One region of the Metabacillus rhizosphaerae genome, then DNA from elsewhere that is predicted to be linked to it. Evidence: a T-box and tRNA genes for the amino acid it is inferred to sense, from the RefSeq annotation. Region 1 holds a T-box; the other holds one or more tRNA genes.
What was found. A T-box is a leader RNA that pairs with one kind of tRNA and senses whether it is charged. The one in region 1 lies ahead of serS (serine--tRNA ligase), so its partner is inferred to be a tRNA-Ser.

Region 1 (9,996 bases):
GCGGTGACGTGTGGAGCTGACAGATACTAATCGATCGAGGACTTAACCTAATAAAGGCGTTAAATAAAGTGAATTGAATTGTTAATCGTTATCTAGTTTTGAAGGAACATCCCTTCAATTTCATAAATTATCTGGTAATGATGGCGAAGAGGCCACACCCGTTCCCATGCCGAACACGGAAGTTAAGCTCTTCAGCGCCGATGGTAGTTGGGGGTTTCCCCCTGTGAGAGTAGGACGTTGCCAGGTAAGCGAGAAAAAGATCAGTAGAGATACTGGTCTTTTTTGATATTTTCTAAACCGCAAGGTTTATTATTTAAAACTGAAGACAAATTTAACCTACTAGCCTGAGGCTAGGGAGAAGCATATAGTATTTTAAAAGAGGTATAAGGACGTACACCACTTAATCAAAAAAACACAGAGAGCTAGCAGGAATACTAGCTCATATATGCAGAAATATAACAAATTAAGATGGGTTTATTTAAGATTATGTTCTAAGAAATTCAAGATAAAATATGGGATTTTTCGTTTTGCAATTTCCATGTATCGCAAAATGAAAGGATAATCATCGTTTGATGCACCTAAAAGGAGCTCATACCACCATTCCGTTTCATATCGTGAAATCATACTTAAATTATATAACAATAGATAATGAACAAGTAATTCTGGAATCTTTAGCAATACCTCTCGTGACGTTGGAAGGTAGAAATTTCCCTCCTCAAGATGATATGAAAATGGCATACAATTATAAGTTGCCATTGAGTTCACACTTTTAAGAAGAACAATGCCTTCAGTATTACTTTTATCAAACTCAAATAAATATCTTTCTTCAAGAAATTCTGCCAAACGTTTTGGTGACATATGAAACAGTTGTGCAACACTTTCAGTAATTAAAAATTGATCATGATCTTGATCAACTAGAACAGAAGTTTTTTGGGAATGATGGAATGAAAAAACCTCATTCATTTCAGCAATTTGCTTAAGCAGTAACTCCATTGAATACTTTTCTGCCTCTAAATGATTAATTTGAAATATTTTATTTGCCACATGTGAAAATAAACCATTTCTTTGAATTTTTATTTCATCTTCCAAGAAATGATATTGTTGTTTTTTTCGCTTTCTACTTGAAACACCATGAGCAAGGACTGATGAAGTTGAAGGGTATTCTGGATCAATAATGATAAGACATGCTTTTATTAATTGTGATATACCATAAAACAGTAGCATTGGTTGAATGGCAGGTGGTGACTGATTAGCCTGTGTGAAAAAATTTTCACCATGTTTTAGAAAATAAACAAACCGTAAACAATTATCATATTCCAGTTTTTTTGAATTTTCATACAAAAATTTTTCATAAGTTTTTTCCAGTTTTTTTTGAACTGTTTCTGTTGAATGATAGGACAGTAAGCGTTCCCAAACCTGTGTATTCATTAATTGTACACTCCAATTATAAAATTCTAAATATTTAAACTCTTTAATCCTTCCTTGACAGTCGGTATGACTGTTGATAATCTACTAATAATATTTTGCCGAAAAAAGGGGGATTTACTATGTGGGAACAAAAATTTTCTAAAGAAGGCCTTACGTTTGATGATGTATTATTAGTACCAGCTAAATCAGAGGTATTACCAAGGGATGTCGATTTAAGTGTAAAGTTAACACCTAGCTTAAAGCTTAATATTCCAATTATGAGTGCTGGTATGGACACTGTAACAGAGGCAGAGCTTGCGATTGCAATAGCAAGACAAGGTGGTTTAGGTGTTATTCATAAAAATATGTCAATTGAGCAGCAAGCAGAGCAGGTTGATAAAGTAAAAAGGTCTGAACGGGGAGTTATTACAGATCCATTTTATTTAACTCCAGAACATCAAGTGTTTGATGCTGAACATTTAATGGGTAAATATAGAATTTCTGGTGTTCCAATTGTAAACAACCCTGAAGAACAAAAGTTAGTTGGAATCATTACAAATCGTGATATGCGTTTTATCCAAGACTTCTCTATAAAAATCTACGATGTGATGACGAAGGAAAATCTTGTTACAGCAGATGTAGGGACAACATTAAAAGATGCAGAGAGTATTTTACAAAAGCACAAAATTGAAAAACTACCTCTTGTAGATAATGATGGTGTATTAAAGGGGTTAATTACCATAAAGGATATTGAAAAGGTAATTGAGTTCCCGCATTCAGCTAAAGATGAACATGGTCGTTTAATAGTTGCAGCGGCTGTAGGGGTAACTGCAGATACAATGACGCGTGTAAAAAAGTTAGTAGAAAAAAGTGTAGATGCAATTGTTGTTGATACTGCACATGGTCATTCAAAAGGGGTTTTAGAGACAGTAAAAGCAATCCGTGATGAATTCCCTACTTTGAATATTATTGCAGGTAATATTGCCACTGCTGAGGCTACAAAGGCATTAATTGAAGCAGGTGCTAATGTTGTAAAAGTTGGAATTGGGCCTGGATCAATTTGTACAACACGTGTTGTAGCTGGTGTAGGTGTTCCTCAAATTACAGCTGTATATGACTGTGCTACTGAAGCAAGAAAACACGGGGTATCCATCATTGCTGATGGTGGAATCAAATATTCCGGAGATATGGTAAAGGCTCTTGCAGCAGGTGGTCATGCTGTTATGTTAGGTAGTCTTCTTGCAGGTACTTCTGAAAGTCCTGGAGAAACGGAGATTTTCCAAGGAAGACGTTTTAAAGTATATCGAGGAATGGGTTCAGTTGCTGCAATGGAAAAGGGAAGTAAAGATCGTTATTTCCAAGAAGACAACAAGAAGTTTGTTCCTGAAGGAATTGAAGGAAGAACTCCGTATAAAGGACCGTTATCAGAGACAATTTATCAGCTTGTAGGTGGCATTCGATCTGGTATGGGATACTGTGGTACAAAAGACCTTCAAGAACTTAGAGAAAACACACAGTTTGTACGTATGACAGGAGCGGGTTTAAAGGAAAGTCATCCACATGATGTACAAATTACAAAAGAAGCACCAAACTATTCACTATAATTTTCCATGCATGACAAATAGTTCGTTAAATATGACAGAACTATAACATTTGGCAGAGTCTTGTACTCTGTCTATTTTTTTTGGACTTTATATGATAAAATCAATCTTGTTGTTTGGTATGGGTTAGGAAGAACTTGTTTTGATTTTCCAAATTATAACATAACGAAAATAAACTGATGTTTAAATATAGATAAAAAATTAATCTGGAGGTATAACATTGAGCAACTTAAGATTTAAACAGTTGATCGCGATTCTATTTGCGTTCACATTTGTCATTTCAGCTTTTGCCCCATATTCTATTGTAAGTGCTGCAGAGGAGCCGATTTCGGTTAATGCAGGCTCAGCAATCATTATTGAGGAAACGACTGGTACAATCCTCTATGGGAAAAATATTGATGAAAAACTACCAGTAGCGAGTATGGCTAAGGTTATGACGGAATATCTAGTATTAGAAGCGATTGAGGATAAAAAAATTAAATGGGATCAGAAGTATACGCCTAGTGAATATGTATATAAAATTTCCCAAAATACTAGCCTTTCTAATGTTCCTTTAAGACAGGATGGTTCTTATTCAGTACAAGAATTATACGAAGCGATGGCAATTTATTCAGCAAATGGTGCAGCAATTGCATTAGCTGAAATTATAGCAGGTTCGGAATCAGCTTTTGTAAAAACGATGAATGAAAAAGCGAAAGAACTTGGTCTAACAAACTATGAATTTGTTAATGCAACAGGTTTGGAAAATGAAGATCTTCAAGGGATGCATCCTGAGGGAACAAGTGCAGATGCAGAAAACCAATTATCTGCTCGTGATATGGCATTACTCTCTCAAAAATTAATTCAAGATTTCCCAAAAGTTTTAGAGACGGCAAGCACTCCTAAGAAGGTATTTAGAGAAGGTACAGATGATAGAACAAACATGCCAAACTGGAACTGGATGCTTCCAGGATTAGTTTATGAGTATGAAGGTGTGGATGGTTTAAAGACAGGTTCTACAAATAATGCTGGTTCATGTTTTACTGCAACTGCTGTTAGAAATGGTATGAGAGTAATATCTGTCGTAATGAATGCTGAGGGTAAATCATTACATGAATCAAGATTTGTTGAAACGAAAAAAATGCTGAATTATGCCTTCAATAATTTTTCAGTTAAAGAGGTATTCCCAGCTAATTATCAAATTAAAAATCAATCTTCAATACCTGTTGTAAAAGGTAAAGAAGATAATGTATCTATTCAGACTAAAGATGCATTGACTCTTGTAGTAAAAAACGGTGAGGAAAAAGCTTACAAGCCAGCTTTTAAAATTGATGAAAGTCAGCTAACAAAAAAAGGTGAGTTAACTGCTCCTGTTAAGAAAGACCAAAAGGTTGGAACTATGCTAGTTAATTATGACGGAACAGGTAGTGCATTAGGCTTTATAGAAAAAAATAAAACGCCTCAAGTAGATCTTATTACGAAAGAAGCTGTTGATAAAGCAAACTGGTTTGTATTATCAATGAGAGGAATTGGAGGTTTCTTTAGCGGTCTATGGGGAACTGTAACAGATACAGTAAAAGGTTGGTTTTAGTGAAAGGGCTCCTATTATAGGGGGCCTTTTTTTATCTATTCTACTTAAAACTCTACTTTCCTTATAGAGGAAATTACTAATGACATTAATAATTTGCGCTAAGATGGAAATCATATGGAGGTAAAATACTAGAATAGTGTATGATTTACGAATAGTTTTACTAATTGCATTTATTTTGATAGGATTTTTTTGAAAGTTAGGATAAAATATAGCTTAGATGATTTTTAAACACTCTATTACAAATCCTACAATAGGAAATTACATAAGGGGGACAAAACATAATGAGTAATACAACAGGTACTGATCGCGTTAAACGCGGAATGGCGGAAATGCAAAAAGGTGGCGTCATTATGGACGTTATCAATGCAGAGCAGGCTAAAATTGCTGAGGAGGCTGGTGCGGTAGCAGTAATGGCCCTTGAGCGTGTTCCTGCTGATATCCGTGCAGCTGGTGGCGTAGCAAGAATGGCAGACCCAACTATTGTTGAGGAAGTTATGAACGCTGTTTCAATTCCAGTTATGGCAAAAGCACGTATTGGCCATATCGTTGAAGCTCGTATTCTTGAAGCAATGGGTGTAGACTACATAGATGAAAGTGAAGTATTAACACCTGCAGATGAAGAATACCACCTTTTAAAAAGTGATTTCACAGTACCATTCGTTTGTGGCTGCCGTGATTTAGGAGAAGCTACTCGCCGTATCGCTGAGGGTGCTTCTATGCTACGTACGAAAGGTGAGCCAGGTACAGGGAATATCGTTGAAGCAGTACGTCATATGCGTAAAGTAAATGCTCAAATTCGTAAAGTAGCTGCGATGAGTGAAGATGAATTAATGACTGAAGCAAAGAATCTTGGTGCACCATTTGAGCTGCTTCTTCAAATCAAAAGAGAAGGTAAATTACCAGTCGTTAACTTTGCAGCTGGTGGTGTTGCAACTCCAGCAGATGCTGCATTAATGATGCAACTAGGAGCAGATGGAGTATTTGTTGGTTCTGGTATCTTCAAATCTGAAAATCCTGCTAAATTTGCTCGCTCAATCGTAGAAGCAACTACACATTATCAAGACTATGAACTAATTGCAAAACTTTCAAAAGGACTTGGATCTGCAATGCAAGGAATTGAAATTTCAAGCCTTTTACCTGAGCAAAGAATGCAAGAGCGTGGTTGGTAATAAAAAGGAGTTTATACAATGCTAAAAATTGGTGTTTTAGGTTTACAAGGTGCTGTAAGAGAACATATTCGATCAATTGAAGCATGTGGTGCTGAAGGAATCATCGTTAAAACACATAACCAGCTTGATGAAGTAGATGGATTAATTATTCCTGGCGGAGAAAGTACGACAATGCGTCGTTTAATTGATAAATATGACTTTATGGAGCCATTAAAGAATTTTGCTGCTACTGGGAAGCCTATGTTTGGTACTTGTGCAGGTTTAATCCTTCTTGCTAAAAACCTTGTAGGCTATAGTGAATCACATTTAGGACTTCTAGATGTAACGGTTGAACGGAATTCATTTGGTCGCCAAAAGGATAGCTTTGAAGCTGAATTGATGATCACGGGTGTTGGTGAAGATTTTGTAGGAGTATTTATTCGTGCGCCACACATTGTTGAGGTTGGAGAAGATGTCGAAATTCTATCGAAACATAATGGTCGAATTGTTGCGGCTCGTCAAGGTCAATTCCTTGGATGTTCATTCCACCCAGAGTTAACAGACGATCATCGCATGACACAATTATTTGTAAATATGGTAAAAGAATCAAAATAATTGTATAAAAAGCTTGCAGGTGCTGTAAACTTATAGTAAATTATGATTACTTAATTTTATATGTAAACGTGTTGATAGGAACTAGTAGCATGATATTCTATCTGTAGAGAGCCGATGGTTGGTGGAAATCGGTGTTAGATGCATGTGAATCCATCCTTGAATGAATTGCTGAACTAACTAAGTGCTATAGTAGGCTATTCCGGCTGTGACCGTTATTCATTAAGTGGAAAATACACATGTTGTATTTTTAACTAGGGTGGCAACGCGGGTAACTCTCGTCCCTTTTTGGGATGGGAGTTTTTTGTTGTTTAAAAATAGCAGTGAAGGAGAATGGATAATGCTTGATATTAAATTCTTAAGATTGAACTTTGAAGAAGTAAAAGAGAAATTATCTAAACGTGGCGAGGATTTAACAGACTTTGGTAAATTTGAGGAACTAGATAAAAAAAGAAGAGAACTAATTGCTTCTGCTGAAGAATTAAAAAGTAAACGTAATGATGTTTCATCTCAAATTGCTCAATTAAAGCGAGAAAAACAAGATGCAGAACATTTAATTAAAGGGATGAAAGAAGTAGGAGAAGACATTAAGGTTCTAGATGATCAATTACGTGAAGTTGAAATGGAATTAGAGAGCCTACTTTTATCTATCCCAAACATTCCACATGAAAGTGTTCCTATTGGTGATACAGAGGATGATAATATCGAGGTTCGTAAATGGGGTGAGCTTCCACAGTTTGGTTTTGAACCAAAGCCACATTGGGAAGTAGCTGATGAACTACAAATTTTGGATTTTGAAAGAGCAGGGAAGGTCACTGGTAGTCGCTTTGTATTTTATCGCGGTTTAGGAGCTAGATTAGAAAGAGCACTTTATAACTTTATGCTTGATTTACATGTTGACGAACATGGGTATACTGAAATTTTGCCACCATTCATCGTTAACCGTGATAGCATGACTGGTACCGGGCAATTACCTAAGTTTGAAGAGGATGCATTCAAAATCGTTGGAGAAGATTACTTCTTGATTCCTACAGCTGAAGTGCCAGTAACGAATTTGCATCGTGAGGAAATCTTAACGGCTGAACAGCTTCCGATTAGCTATGCAGCTTTTAGTGCAAATTTCCGTTCAGAAGCAGGATCTGCAGGAAGAGATACGAGAGGGTTAATTCGTCAGCATCAATTTAATAAAGTTGAACTTGTTCGCTTTGTTAAGCCAGAGGATTCTTATGAAGAGCTTGAGAAATTAACAGGACACGCAGAAAAAGTTCTCCAGCTATTAAAATTGCCTTACAGATTATTAAGCATGTGTACTGCGGATCTAGGTTTTACAGCAGCGAAGAAATATGATCTCGAAGTATGGATTCCAAGCTATGGCACGTACCGTGAGATATCTTCTTGTAGTAACTTTGAAGCATTCCAAGCACGTCGAGCAAACATTCGCTTCAGACGTGATCCAAAGGCAAAAGTGGAGCATGTGCATACACTAAATGGATCAGGATTAGCAATTGGAAGAACTGTAGCTGCTATCTTAGAAAACTATCAACAGGAAGATGGATCAGTTATAATTCCGGAAGTATTAAGACCATATATGGGGAATAAGGAACGTATTAGTTTATAATTAATATAATGAGTACTAGGAGAAGTTTGGATCAATATTTTCCAAACTTCTCTAGCTCTATGTATAGGGTTTTAAATAAAAGAGTAGACTATAGTTTATATTCATGGAATTTTTTAAAAAAGTTTTTATGAATTGTTGACAAGTATATCGATAATATGTTAAATTAATTCTTGTCCGATACGGAGGAATACCCAAGTCCGGCTGAAGGGATCGGTCTTGAAAACCGACAGGGGTGTCAAAACCCGCGGGGGTTCGAATCCCCCTTCCTCCTCCAGAATTTAAAATATAATCCTATATTAGCGCATAAAATATAGGAGATTGATAAAACCGTTACAACTATTGTAGCGGTTTTTTTTGTCTTGAAAATTATAAAATCCTGTACTGGTGGGTCATATGCAAGGAGTTTACTCTAGTTATTCCATCGTTAAACGAACGTTTACGCCGGATAGGCTCACCGGGCGACCCGAGGAAAGCAATCATCTCTCGCTGCAATCAAAAACTAACATTACATGGTAAATAACAACAAAGTTAGCGAGTCTGCCTAAAAAAAGAGGCTGTCCCATCCTTCTGCCAACTAATTTCAGAAGGAGGAACAAGCCTCTTATTTTTTTAGTAATTTTGATTGCTCTATGAAGTAACCAATTCGTTCAATAATTGGTTCTATTGTTTGTTCATCCGTCATAATATCATAGTCATTTATATTTAGCCGTAATACAGGACATGCGTTAAAGTTATTAATCCAATTTTCATAGCGGTGATGCATTTCCTCCCAATATTCAACAGGTGTTTGCTGTTCCATAGGGCGTCCGCGTAATTTAATTCTTGATAGGATATCATCTAAGCTTCCCTCAAGATAAATAAGAAGATCTGGATGAGGGAAATAAGGTGTCATTACCATAGCATCAAAAAGATTTGTATATGTTTCATAGTCTACTTCAGACATGGTGCCTTTTTCATAGTGCATTTTGGCAAAGATCCCTGTATCTTCGTATATCGAACGATCTTGAATAAAACCCCCGCCATATTCAAATATTTTTTTCTGCTCTTTAAATCGTTCTGCAAGGAAATAGATTTGCAAATGAAAACTCCAGCGTTCAAAATCCGCATAAAATTTATCTAAATAGGGATTTGAGTCAACCTTTTCAAAGGATGTTTTAAAATCTAGAGCTCTTGCTAGAGCATTTGTCATCGTTGATTTTCCTACTCCAACAGTACCAGCAATTGTAATAACTGAGTTATGAGGAATATTATATTTATCGCGTAAATTCATTTGTGATAGCTCCTTTTTGCAAAAACTGATCCAATGTTTTAAATATATATGATAAGTCACCTTTATTTTGTACAAAGTCTAAGGTGTCGCCATTAAATCTTACTACAGGAACAGAGGGGTTTTCCTTTTCCCACTGAGTCATTGCTATTTCGTAGTCTTCTGAAAGCTGTTGAAGATAATTAGGGTCTATATTACGTTCAATCTCTCGTCCTCTATTTGCAATGCGAGAAAGTAAAGTTTCAAGACTTGCATTTAAATAAACAATCAAATTAGGTGTTGGCATATCAACAGTTAAGATGTTGTATATCTTTAAATACTTATCATACTGCTCGTTTTTTAATGTGCGCTTTGCAAATATAAGATTTTTATAAATATGATAATCTGCTACAACAGATTTATTCAATTGCAGATAATGTTTATTAATATCCTCTAGTTGCTTATAGCGATTGCAAAGAAAAAACATTTCAGTTTGGAAGCTCCATTCGTCAATGTTTGTATAAAACTTTCCAAGGAAAGGATTTTCATCAACAATTTCTTTTAATAAATGAAATTGATAATAGTCGGCAATTGCCTTTGATAATGAAGTTTTCCCGACACCAATCGGGCCCTCAACAGTGATAAAGGGTATATTCATAATGGGTCCTCCTTTAAAACGAACCACTAATACTTTAAAAATCGACAAAGTTCATTTTACCACAGCAATTCTTTTTTGGAGTAAACTTTTGAGAGAATGTCTGCATTTCCAGTATTTTTATATAAAAGTGATTTGT
Region 2 (9,996 bases), 650 kb from region 1:
TATAAGGCTGAGCTGTGATGGCGAGGGAACTATAGTACCGAAGTTCCTGATTCCACACTGCCAAGAAAAGCCTCTAGCGAGGTGAGAGGTGCCCGTACCGCAAACCGACACAGGTAGGCGAGGAGAGAATCCTAAGGTGAGCGAGAGAACTCTCGTTAAGGAACTCGGCAAAATGACCCCGTAACTTCGGGAGAAGGGGTGCTTTTTAGGGTGAATAGCCCGGAAAAGCCGCAGTGAATAGGCCCAGGCGACTGTTTAGCAAAAACACAGGTCTCTGCGAAGCCGCAAGGCGAAGTATAGGGGCTGACGCCTGCCCGGTGCTGGAAGGTTAAGGGGAGAGGTTAGCGTAAGCGAAGCTTTGAACCGAAGCCCCAGTAAACGGCGGCCGTAACTATAACGGTCCTAAGGTAGCGAAATTCCTTGTCGGGTAAGTTCCGACCCGCACGAAAGGCGTAACGATCTGGGCACTGTCTCAACGAGAGACTCGGTGAAATTATAGTACCTGTGAAGATGCAGGTTACCCGCGACAGGACGGAAAGACCCCGTGGAGCTTTACTGTAGCCTGATATTGAATTTTGGTACAGCTTGTACAGGATAGGTAGGAGCCTGAGAAGCCGGAGCGCTAGCTTCGGTGGAGGCGTCGGTGGGATACTACCCTGGCTGTATTGAAATTCTAACCCACAGCCCTTATCGGGCTGGGAGACAGTGTCAGGTGGGCAGTTTGACTGGGGCGGTCGCCTCCTAAAATGTAACGGAGGCGCCCAAAGGTTCCCTCAGAATGGTTGGAAATCATTCGTAGAGTGTAAAGGCACAAGGGAGCTTGACTGCGAGACCTACAAGTCGAGCAGGGACGAAAGTCGGGCTTAGTGATCCGGTGGTTCCGCATGGAAGGGCCATCGCTCAACGGATAAAAGCTACCCCGGGGATAACAGGCTTATCTCCCCCAAGAGTCCACATCGACGGGGAGGTTTGGCACCTCGATGTCGGCTCATCGCATCCTGGGGCTGTAGTCGGTCCCAAGGGTTGGGCTGTTCGCCCATTAAAGCGGTACGCGAGCTGGGTTCAGAACGTCGTGAGACAGTTCGGTCCCTATCCGTCGTGGGCGTAGGAAATTTGAGAGGAGCTGTCCTTAGTACGAGAGGACCGGGATGGACGCACCGCTGGTGTACCAGTTGTCTTGCCAAAGGCATAGCTGGGTAGCTATGTGCGGAAGGGATAAGTGCTGAAAGCATCTAAGCATGAAGCCCCCCTCAAGATGAGATTTCCCATAGCGTAAGCTAGTAAGATCCCTGAAAGATGATCAGGTTGATAGGTCTGAGGTGGAAGCGCGGTGACGTGTGGAGCTGACAGATACTAATCGATCGAGGACTTAACCTAAATAGAAAAGCGGAAGAAGCTTAGCTTTTATCCATAGGGAATTGGAGCGACCTTAGAAGAAGTCGTTCTTTGACTTCGTACGAGATAGCGAAATTACCGTAGGATTTGGCTTCTGTAGCTGGACAAAGTAAAAGCGTAAACTCAGTGAATTGAATTGTAAATCGTTATCTAGTTTTGAAGGAACAACCTTTCAATTAAATTTGTCTGGTAATGATGGCGAAGAGGCCACACCCGTTCCCATGCCGAACACGGAAGTTAAGCTCTTCAGCGCCGATGGTAGTTGGGGGTTTCCCCCTGTGAGAGTAGGACGTTGCCAGGCAATAGCCCCTTATTCGGGGCTATTATTTTGTTTGTTTTTGTAATTGGCCCGTTGGTCAAGCGGTTAAGACACCGCCCTTTCACGGCGGTAACACGGGTTCGAATCCCGTACGGGTCACCATTTGGAGGATTAGCTCAGCTGGGAGAGCATCTGCCTTACAAGCAGAGGGTCGGCGGTTCGATCCCGTCATCCTCCACCATCTAAATCTATTGTGCCGGTGTAGCTCAACTGGTAGAGCAACTGACTTGTAATCAGTAGGTTGGGGGTTCAAGTCCTCTTGCCGGCACCACTTTATTATTTATATATGAGCCATTAGCTCAGTTGGTAGAGCACGATCGAATAAGCATCAAAGCGATACTTCAGCGCACATATTGAACTACTACTTGATTAGACTTTCTGGAATATGGGCGTCATTACAAGTGCAAAACAACATAATACTACTCATTTTTATAATGAGCCATTAGCTCAGTTGGTAGAGCATCTGACTTTTAATCAGAGGGTCGAAGGTTCGAGTCCTTCATGGCTCATCATATACACATCTTGCGGGTGTGGCGGAATTGGCAGACGCGCTAGACTTAGGATCTAGTGTCCTTGTGACGTGGGGGTTCAAGTCCCTTCACCCGCATCTCTACATTAGCAAAGTGCCGGGGTGGCGGAACTGGCAGACGCACAGGACTTAAAATCCTGCGGTAGGTGACTACCGTACCGGTTCGATTCCGGTCCTCGGCACCACTTAGAAAAGCGGAGAAAGCCCGCTTAAACCGATAGGATGTTGGAGCTTCTGAGAAGGAGTCGTTGTTTGACTCCGCAGGAAGAAGTGAAACAGCCGTACGGTTTGGCTTTCGTAGCTAGACAAATATATTTAATGCGCCCGTAGCTCAATTGGATAGAGCGTTTGACTACGGATCAAAAGGTTAGGGGTTCGACTCCTCTCGGGCGCGCCATATAACCGGGAAGTAGCTCAGCTTGGTAGAGCACTTGGTTTGGGACCAAGGGGTCGCAGGTTCGAATCCTGTCTTCCCGACCAGTCAAAGTTTTTGGTTATATAAGGTCCATATATTTGGAGGAATACCCAAGTCCGGCTGAAGGGATCGGTCTTGAAAACCGACAGGGGTGTCAAAACCCGCGGGGGTTCGAATCCCCCTTCCTCCTCCATACTTTTTTTAATTAAAATTTATATTTCTATTATCGCGGGGTGGAGCAGTCTGGTAGCTCGTCGGGCTCATAACCCGAAGGTCGCAGGTTCAAATCCTGTCCCCGCAACCAAATTCAGTTGACGAAACTCAGTTACTCTTACTTCTTAGCAAGGAAACATAGGAGTGTTTTAGTGCAACCAAAATGGTCCGGTAGTTCAGTTGGTTAGAATGCCTGCCTGTCACGCAGGAGGTCGCGGGTTCGAGTCCCGTCCGGACCGCCATTTTTATTTTTAAAACTCCCTTGTCTCAAGGAGAAGGGTTTCAATAAGCGAGAAGGTCGAGGAAGCGACTGAGCGAACACCGGAGCGTATGTAAATACGTGAGGATGTGAGCGATGGAGCTGACGAAGAGATTCGAAGCTTAGTGGAAGCCGTAAACTAAATGGCTCGGTAGCTCAGTTGGTAGAGCAATGGACTGAAAATCCATGTGTCGGCGGTTCGATTCCGTCCCGAGCCACCATTTAACATAAATTATCTAAATATTGAAAATACGCGGAGGGGTAGCGAAGTGGCTAAACGCGGCGGACTGTAAATCCGCTCCTTAGGGTTCGGCAGTTCGAATCTGCCCCCCTCCACCATTTAAAATAGGGGCATAGTTTAACGGTAGAATAGAGGTCTCCAAAACCTTTGATGTGGGTTCGATTCCTACTGCCCCTGCCAGTTTAAAATATAGTGGCGATTGTGGCGAAGTGGTTAACGCACCTGATTGTGGTTCAGGCATTCGTGGGTTCGATTCCCATCAGTCGCCCCATTTACTTGCGGGTGTAGTTTAGTGGTAAAACCTCAGCCTTCCAAGCTGATGATGAGGGTTCGATTCCCTTCACCCGCTCCAATTTTTAAAATGGGCCTATAGCTCAGCTGGTTAGAGCGCACGCCTGATAAGCGTGAGGTCGATGGTTCGAGTCCATTTAGGCCCATCATTTAATATTTTATTTTGTGCCTTTAGCACAGCTGGATAGAGCAACAGCCTTCTAAGCCGTCGGTCAGAGGTTCGAAACCTCTAAGGCACGTTTAAACTAATCTAACTTGGATTAGTTTTTTTGCATTGAATTCTCTTTACAAAGCTGTAGATCACAAATAAGAATAAACCTTTATAAGGAGAGACGTTTATTTCTTTAATTCTTCACTTTTAAATATTCTAACAATGTCTTTTCGCAGAAGTCCTTATGTGTCTCCTCCGACATCGGTCTTTAGCTATCGCTTCCAGCACGATCTCCAAAGTCATCCACTCAATTCGAAGTATTCTTACAGTCATTTTCAGCATCAGCCATAAATTTCCCAATTTTTCTCTTAAAACTTGCAAAATTTTTTTCTGAAGAAATAGAAGGAATATCAGATCGAAGAGGGTGCAAATGAATAAATTTAATAAAATAACAGCCATCGCATCGAAGTTCTTGCTTTGTTTTTCGTAGAAAATTTATAAAGATTTTTTATTTTATATGTATAAGATATTAATAGTTTGGGAATCATGTAGATAAGAATAAAGAAGGGAGACATGTATTGATGGAGAAAAAACATATTTTATCTGATTTTGTTAAGGGGGACCGATTTGAATTAAATTCTTATTTAACTTATTTATTTGATAAATTTAATGCTGATGTTAAGGATCATTCAAAAGATAATCTGGTAAAACAATGGATTAACTGAACTGAAGGGAAAAAATTATGAGTGTAGAAATCGTATAAGCGACCTTTTTATTCTGATTAGAATAGAAATGGTCGCTTTGTTGTTTTTATTATACTTAGGAAATCTGCTGCAATTAAGATAGGTGATGAAGTGAAACTTACATTAGTTGAAAGATGTTACATTGGAACAGATGATGCTACCCTCAATTAAACTCACCCATACTACAAGAGTAAAAAGTTATTTGGAGTAATATGATTTTTTCTACTGTTAATTAAAGAAATACAATGAGCCAATCGCTCTACCCCTAGTTTAATTTGACTCTCGTTCACTTGTGAGATGCTTAATCGAAGGAGATTTTCCTTTTTATATTCTGGCAAAAACATTCTAGAGGCATCATCAACAAATATACGCTGCTCGTTTAGCATATGAACTACCTGTTTTGCTGTCACATTTTCGGGCAAACTGATGGATAGATAGAACCCTGAAGTCGGTTTTGAAAAATGAGTATCAGCCGGTAGCAATAATTCACAGGCTTCTTGAAGGATTTGCATTTTAGTATGGTATACCTCTTTTATTTTTTTGAGATGGCTATTAAACATTCCACTTTTTAAATAGATTTCTAGAGCACCTTGTGAAAGTGCTGAACTATTAAAATCCGAACTAAATTTATATCGTAAAAAATTGTTAATCATTAATGTAGGAAGAACGATTGTAGCAATCCTTAACCCTGGGAGGAATATTTTCGAAAAGCTTTTAATATAAATCACTCTCCCTGAAGGATCGAAAGAAAATAAAGGATCGGATTTTGCATTTGGGTCAAGGTCTCCTAAAAAATCATCTTCCACTATATATACATCGTATTTTTCAGCTAACTCAACGATTTTTTTCTTTTCGCTATTCGAGTAACAATGTCCAAGTGGATTGTGAAATCTCGGGATTATATAGAAAAACTTTATATCGTTATTTCGAAAAATGTATTCCAGACGATCGAGATCAATGCCTTCCATCGATAACTCAATTCCAAAAGTATTAGCTTTTTGTATATTGATGGACTCAATGAATCCGAAATAAGTAGGCTGTTCAATTAGAATATTGTTTTTTCCATTTGGAAACGGCATTGAAACTAATAAATTAAGTGCTTGCTGCGAACCAGAAACAACAACTACTCTATCGGGTTGAGTGAACACCTGTAGATTCTGCAAATATTTCACTAACTGGACTCGTAATGAGTAAAGCCCTTGTTGATCAGAGTATGTAAAAAGCTCTTCTTTATATTGTTCAATTGCTTGATTCATACAATGTTGAAATTCAACATAAGGCATAACGTTTTTATCTGGACCAGCAGACAAGAAATCAATCACGTCATTTTCATTGGTCGCATGTTGAAATTCATTCAAAACAAAGTAGCCACTTTTAGGAACAGAATAAATTAAATGCTCTTTTTCTAGTTCTTCGTATGCTTTAATGACAGTATTTTTGCTACATGAAAAATGCTCAGATAGCTGACGAACAGAAGGAAGTTTACTCCCTGCAATAAGCGACCTATCTGCTAGCTGAAGCTTAATTTCTTCCATTATCTCAATATATTTTGAGCTCATACATTTATCCTCCTTCAACTGTACTGGTACAGATGGGTAAAAAAATGGTTTATTTTTATTGTGTGTACCTATTAATATGTTAATTATATCAGAACTGTTTTTTAAGAAAAGCAGAAAATGGTACAGATATAATACGAAGTAAAAAGGTAGGTAGGATATGATGCAGAGTGAAACCAGAGAGAAATTTGGGTTATTGTTAGGATTAGTAGGTGTTATTTGTTTTAGCTTAACGCTCCCTTCTACAAGTATTGCAGTAGAGTATTTTGGGACCACGGTCGTCGGTTTAGGAAGAACAGTTGTTGCCGCAATTTTAGTTGCTGGTGTATTCATTGTTCGTAAAGAAAAGCTCCCTTCTCTTCACCAATTCAAAAGTCTACTTATTGTTGCTTTTGGTGCAGTTTTAGGATTTCCTCTCCTCACTTCTAGTGCAATGGAATCCTTGCCTGTTTCTCATGGAGCGGTGGAATTAGCTCTGTTACCATTAGCTACAGCTGGATTTGCAATGTTTAGAGCTGGTGAAGTCCCTTCTCTAAAATTCTGGATTTCTAGTATAATCGGCTCTTTAGCAGTTATTGTGTATGCACTTCATCTAGGGTTAGGAAAATTACAATTTGCCGATTTAGCTTTATTAGCAGCAGTGATTATCCTTGGACTTAGTTACGCAGAAGGTGGGAAATTAGCGAAAGAATTAGGGAGTTGGCAAGTAATTGCTTGGGCGATTATGATCGGTGCCCCATTTTTCATTATTCCAGTTGGACTAAACCTTACAACTGAAATGCTCAATGCTCCAATACAAGCTTGGGTCAGTTTTATTTATCTCGCAGTTGTTAGTCAATTTCTAGCATATGTTGCTTGGTATAGCGGAATGGCTATGGGCGGAATAGCAAGAGTTAGTCAGATTCAATACTTACAACCATTTTTGATGATACTATTTGCAACAGTTTTCCTCGATGAATCCATCACATTTTTCACTTTTGTAATAGCAGTGATTGTTGTCTTTTCTGTTATATTAGGCAAAAATGCTACCGTTTCAAAAAAAGGATCACTAACAGAGAAAAACTAACTAGATGTTCAATTGAGATAGCTAAATTTATAAAGATGAAAACAATGAATGGCATCGCATATAGCTTATGGAAGGAGGTTAAAATGCTCGTTAATATAGATTTATTTTATTTTAATAAAATAGAAGGTAAAGTGTTACCGAAACCTGCAACTATTATTGATAGCATTTTTCTTGAAAATGAATGGTTTTTCTGCTATATTTTTGTTTAGAAAGTATAAAGGTTTTAATCTATAAACCTTATTTACTAATTTAAAAAAGTTGAATCAAAAGTGATCTAACAAAACAGTCTAGAATGAAGAATAGTATCTTATCTCCCAAATTTATTAGGGAGTCTATAAAACGTATAATTACAGATATTTACTCAATAACTAAATAACATGCATTTCCTCCAAAAAGAGAAGTGATTTTTCACTTCTCTTTTTGTGCTTTAAAATGCTTCTTAATTGACAGCAAAAGAAAGAGTAAACTATAATTTACCGGTTGAATAAAAAAACAATATTTTACAAGATAGACTGTTTTTGTAAAGATCAAAAATAACTAGTTTGAGAGGAGAATTTATTTTGAATGCAACTGCAAGTGTATCAGCTCCACAAAGTGCTGATAAAGAGTATAAGGTAGTTCCGATTTTGGTTGCTTTTCTTATTAGTGGTTTTATTGGGTTATTCAGTGAAACAGCGTTGAATATAGCATTGAGTGAATTAATCCAGGTTTTTAATACGAATGCTGCAACTGTTCAATGGTTAACGACTGGATATTTATTAACATTAGGTATTTTAGTTCCGATTTCAGGGCTTTTGCTGCAATGGTTTACAACGAGACAGCTGTTTATTACGTCGTTATGTTTATCAATTATTGGAACGTTGATTGCCGCTTTGGCACCAAGTTTTGAAATTTTAATGGTTGCCCGTGTGTTTCAAGCGATGGGAACTGCATTGCTTTTACCTTTAATGTTTAACACGATTTTACTGATTTTCCCTCCAGAAAAACGTGGAGGAGCAATGGGAATGATCGGTTTGGTTATTATGTTTGCACCAGCTGTGGGACCGACTTTTTCTGGATTGGTTCTTGAAAACCTTTCATGGCATTGGATTTTTTGGTTGTCACTTCCGTTTTTAGTGATTGGTTTGTTAGCGGGCGTTTTTTATATGGAAAATGTTTCAGAAGTAACCAAACCAAAAATTGATGTTCTCTCTGTTGTCTTATCAACATTAGGCTTCGGAGGAGTGGTGTTTGGCTTTAGTAGTGCTGGTGAAGGACCAGAAGGCTGGAGCAGTCCTAAAGTGATTATTTTCATCCTTGTAGGAATTGTCTCTCTTGTTCTTTTTTGTTTACGTCAATTAAAAATGGAGCAGCCGATGATTAACTTAAGAGCCTTTCGCTATCCGATGTTTACAATAGGCGTAGTGCTCGTGTTTATTTGTATGATGGTGATCCTTTCCTCAATGTTACTACTGCCACTCTATTTACAAGGTGGAATGGTGTTATCTGCGTTTGTCGCAGGGCTTATACTTTTACCGGGTGGGGTTATAAATGGGCTTTTATCACCAGTTATGGGTAGGTTGTTTGATAAATACGGACCGAAGTGGCTTGTCATTCCAGGTTTAGTAATTGTAGCCGCAGTGCTCTGGTTTTTATCAGGAGTTACAACTGCATCAACGATTACATTAATTGTTACATTGCACATCTTTTTAATGATCTGTATTGCGATGGTGATGATGCCTGCACAAACAAATGGTCTTAATGAATTGCCAAAGCAGTATTATCCAGATGGAACAGCGATAATGAATACCCTGCAACAGGTAGCGGGTGCAATAGGTACCGCTGTTGCTGTAAGTATCATGTCTGCTGGTCAACAAGATTATTTAGGTACGGTAGAAGATCCTGCTGATCCAATCAACATCCCAGCTTCCTTAACAGCAGGAATTCAGGATGGCTTTATATTTGCGTTAATTGCTGCAGGGATTGCATTGATAATTGCATTTTTTATTAAACGCGTGCGAGTTGAGCATTAATAGATGTTTTTCTCAGAGTTAGAGCTTTTATTGAGCTTTAACTCTTTTTTTTTAGGCTGTTTTCTAAGAGATTGTTGCTTTATAAAACAAAAACTAATTCTGGTTGATTGGAGCGAAAGTGCGAGACTCCTGCGGGAGTAGCGGGACAGGTGAGACCCCGCAGGCGTTTACGCCGAGGAGGCTCACCGCCCGCCCCGCGGAAAGCGAGCAACTGGAGAGGAAATCAACCACACCGCATAACTTGGTGAATAGCAACAAAGTTTTCGAAAATACTCTTTTTTTTATGGTGAAATTGAGTATTTGCAAAATTATGAACTGAATTTGCAATATTAATAGTAAAAGTTGCAAAATTATCACCATCTCATGTGTAATTCATAAGAAAATAGAGTTCGTTTCCCTGTGTACAAAGTAAAAAAGCGCATAAAATACCTACTTCTTTCCAAAATTAATCTTGTCAACATCCTATTCGACAAAATCGTATTTAGTTTAAATTGTTTAAAGACTGTAATCGCTTTATTATTAAGTCAAGATATAAAAAGGGGTGACTTACATGGAAACAAACCAAAATAAAGGTGACTTCCGCGTTAAGATTCAACGTTTCGGAAGTTATTTAAGCGGCATGATTATGCCAAATATAGGAGCATTTATCGCATGGGGAATTATTACTGCATTATTCATTCCTACAGGATGGACGCCAAATGAACAACTTGCAACATTAGTAGGTCCAATGATTACGTATCTGTTGCCACTCTTAATTGGGTATACAGGTGGTAAGATGATTTATGATGTCCGTGGTGGTGTAGTCG

Region 2: it has a tRNA-Ser gene. The T-box ahead of serS (serine--tRNA ligase) is inferred to sense a tRNA for this amino acid. The anticodon was not compared.

What each region holds. Positions count from the first base shown of each region.
Region 1 is NZ_CP147403.1:659,869-669,864, reverse strand. It holds rRNA gene WCV66_RS03450 (23S ribosomal RNA) at 1-50, shown strand, start outside; rRNA gene rrf (5S ribosomal RNA) at 131-246, shown strand; gene WCV66_RS03440 (YaaC family protein) at 475-1,428, opposite strand; gene guaB (IMP dehydrogenase) at 1,548-3,011, shown strand; gene WCV66_RS03430 (D-alanyl-D-alanine carboxypeptidase family protein) at 3,229-4,578, shown strand; gene pdxS (pyridoxal 5'-phosphate synthase lyase subunit PdxS) at 4,860-5,747, shown strand; gene pdxT (pyridoxal 5'-phosphate synthase glutaminase subunit PdxT) at 5,766-6,341, shown strand; T-box leader at 6,404-6,627, shown strand; gene serS (serine--tRNA ligase) at 6,679-7,956, shown strand; tRNA gene WCV66_RS03410 (tRNA-Ser) at 8,138-8,230, shown strand; gene WCV66_RS03405 (deoxynucleoside kinase) at 8,558-9,226, opposite strand; gene WCV66_RS03400 (deoxynucleoside kinase) at 9,210-9,860, opposite strand.
Region 2 is NZ_CP147403.1:1,305,436-1,315,431, forward strand. It holds rRNA gene WCV66_RS06185 (23S ribosomal RNA) at 1-1,377, shown strand, start outside; rRNA gene rrf (5S ribosomal RNA) at 1,581-1,696, shown strand; tRNA gene WCV66_RS06195 (tRNA-Glu) at 1,742-1,816, shown strand; tRNA gene WCV66_RS06200 (tRNA-Val) at 1,820-1,895, shown strand; tRNA gene WCV66_RS06205 (tRNA-Thr) at 1,910-1,985, shown strand; tRNA gene WCV66_RS06210 (tRNA-Lys) at 2,151-2,223, shown strand; tRNA gene WCV66_RS06215 (tRNA-Leu) at 2,239-2,321, shown strand; tRNA gene WCV66_RS06220 (tRNA-Leu) at 2,340-2,428, shown strand; tRNA gene WCV66_RS06225 (tRNA-Arg) at 2,564-2,640, shown strand; tRNA gene WCV66_RS06230 (tRNA-Pro) at 2,647-2,723, shown strand; tRNA gene WCV66_RS06235 (tRNA-Ser) at 2,759-2,851, shown strand; tRNA gene WCV66_RS06240 (tRNA-Met) at 2,886-2,962, shown strand; tRNA gene WCV66_RS06245 (tRNA-Asp) at 3,037-3,113, shown strand; tRNA gene WCV66_RS06250 (tRNA-Phe) at 3,276-3,351, shown strand; tRNA gene WCV66_RS06255 (tRNA-Tyr) at 3,386-3,469, shown strand; tRNA gene WCV66_RS06260 (tRNA-Trp) at 3,478-3,551, shown strand; tRNA gene WCV66_RS06265 (tRNA-His) at 3,567-3,642, shown strand; tRNA gene WCV66_RS06270 (tRNA-Gly) at 3,650-3,723, shown strand; tRNA gene WCV66_RS06275 (tRNA-Ile) at 3,735-3,808, shown strand; tRNA gene WCV66_RS06280 (tRNA-Arg) at 3,828-3,901, shown strand; gene WCV66_RS06285 (hypothetical protein) at 4,395-4,538, shown strand; gene WCV66_RS06290 (PLP-dependent aminotransferase family protein) at 4,739-6,115, opposite strand; gene WCV66_RS06295 (DMT family transporter) at 6,276-7,178, shown strand; gene lmr(B) (lincomycin efflux MFS transporter Lmr(B)) at 7,739-9,190, shown strand; gene WCV66_RS06305 (PTS mannitol transporter subunit IICB) at 9,741-9,996, shown strand, end outside.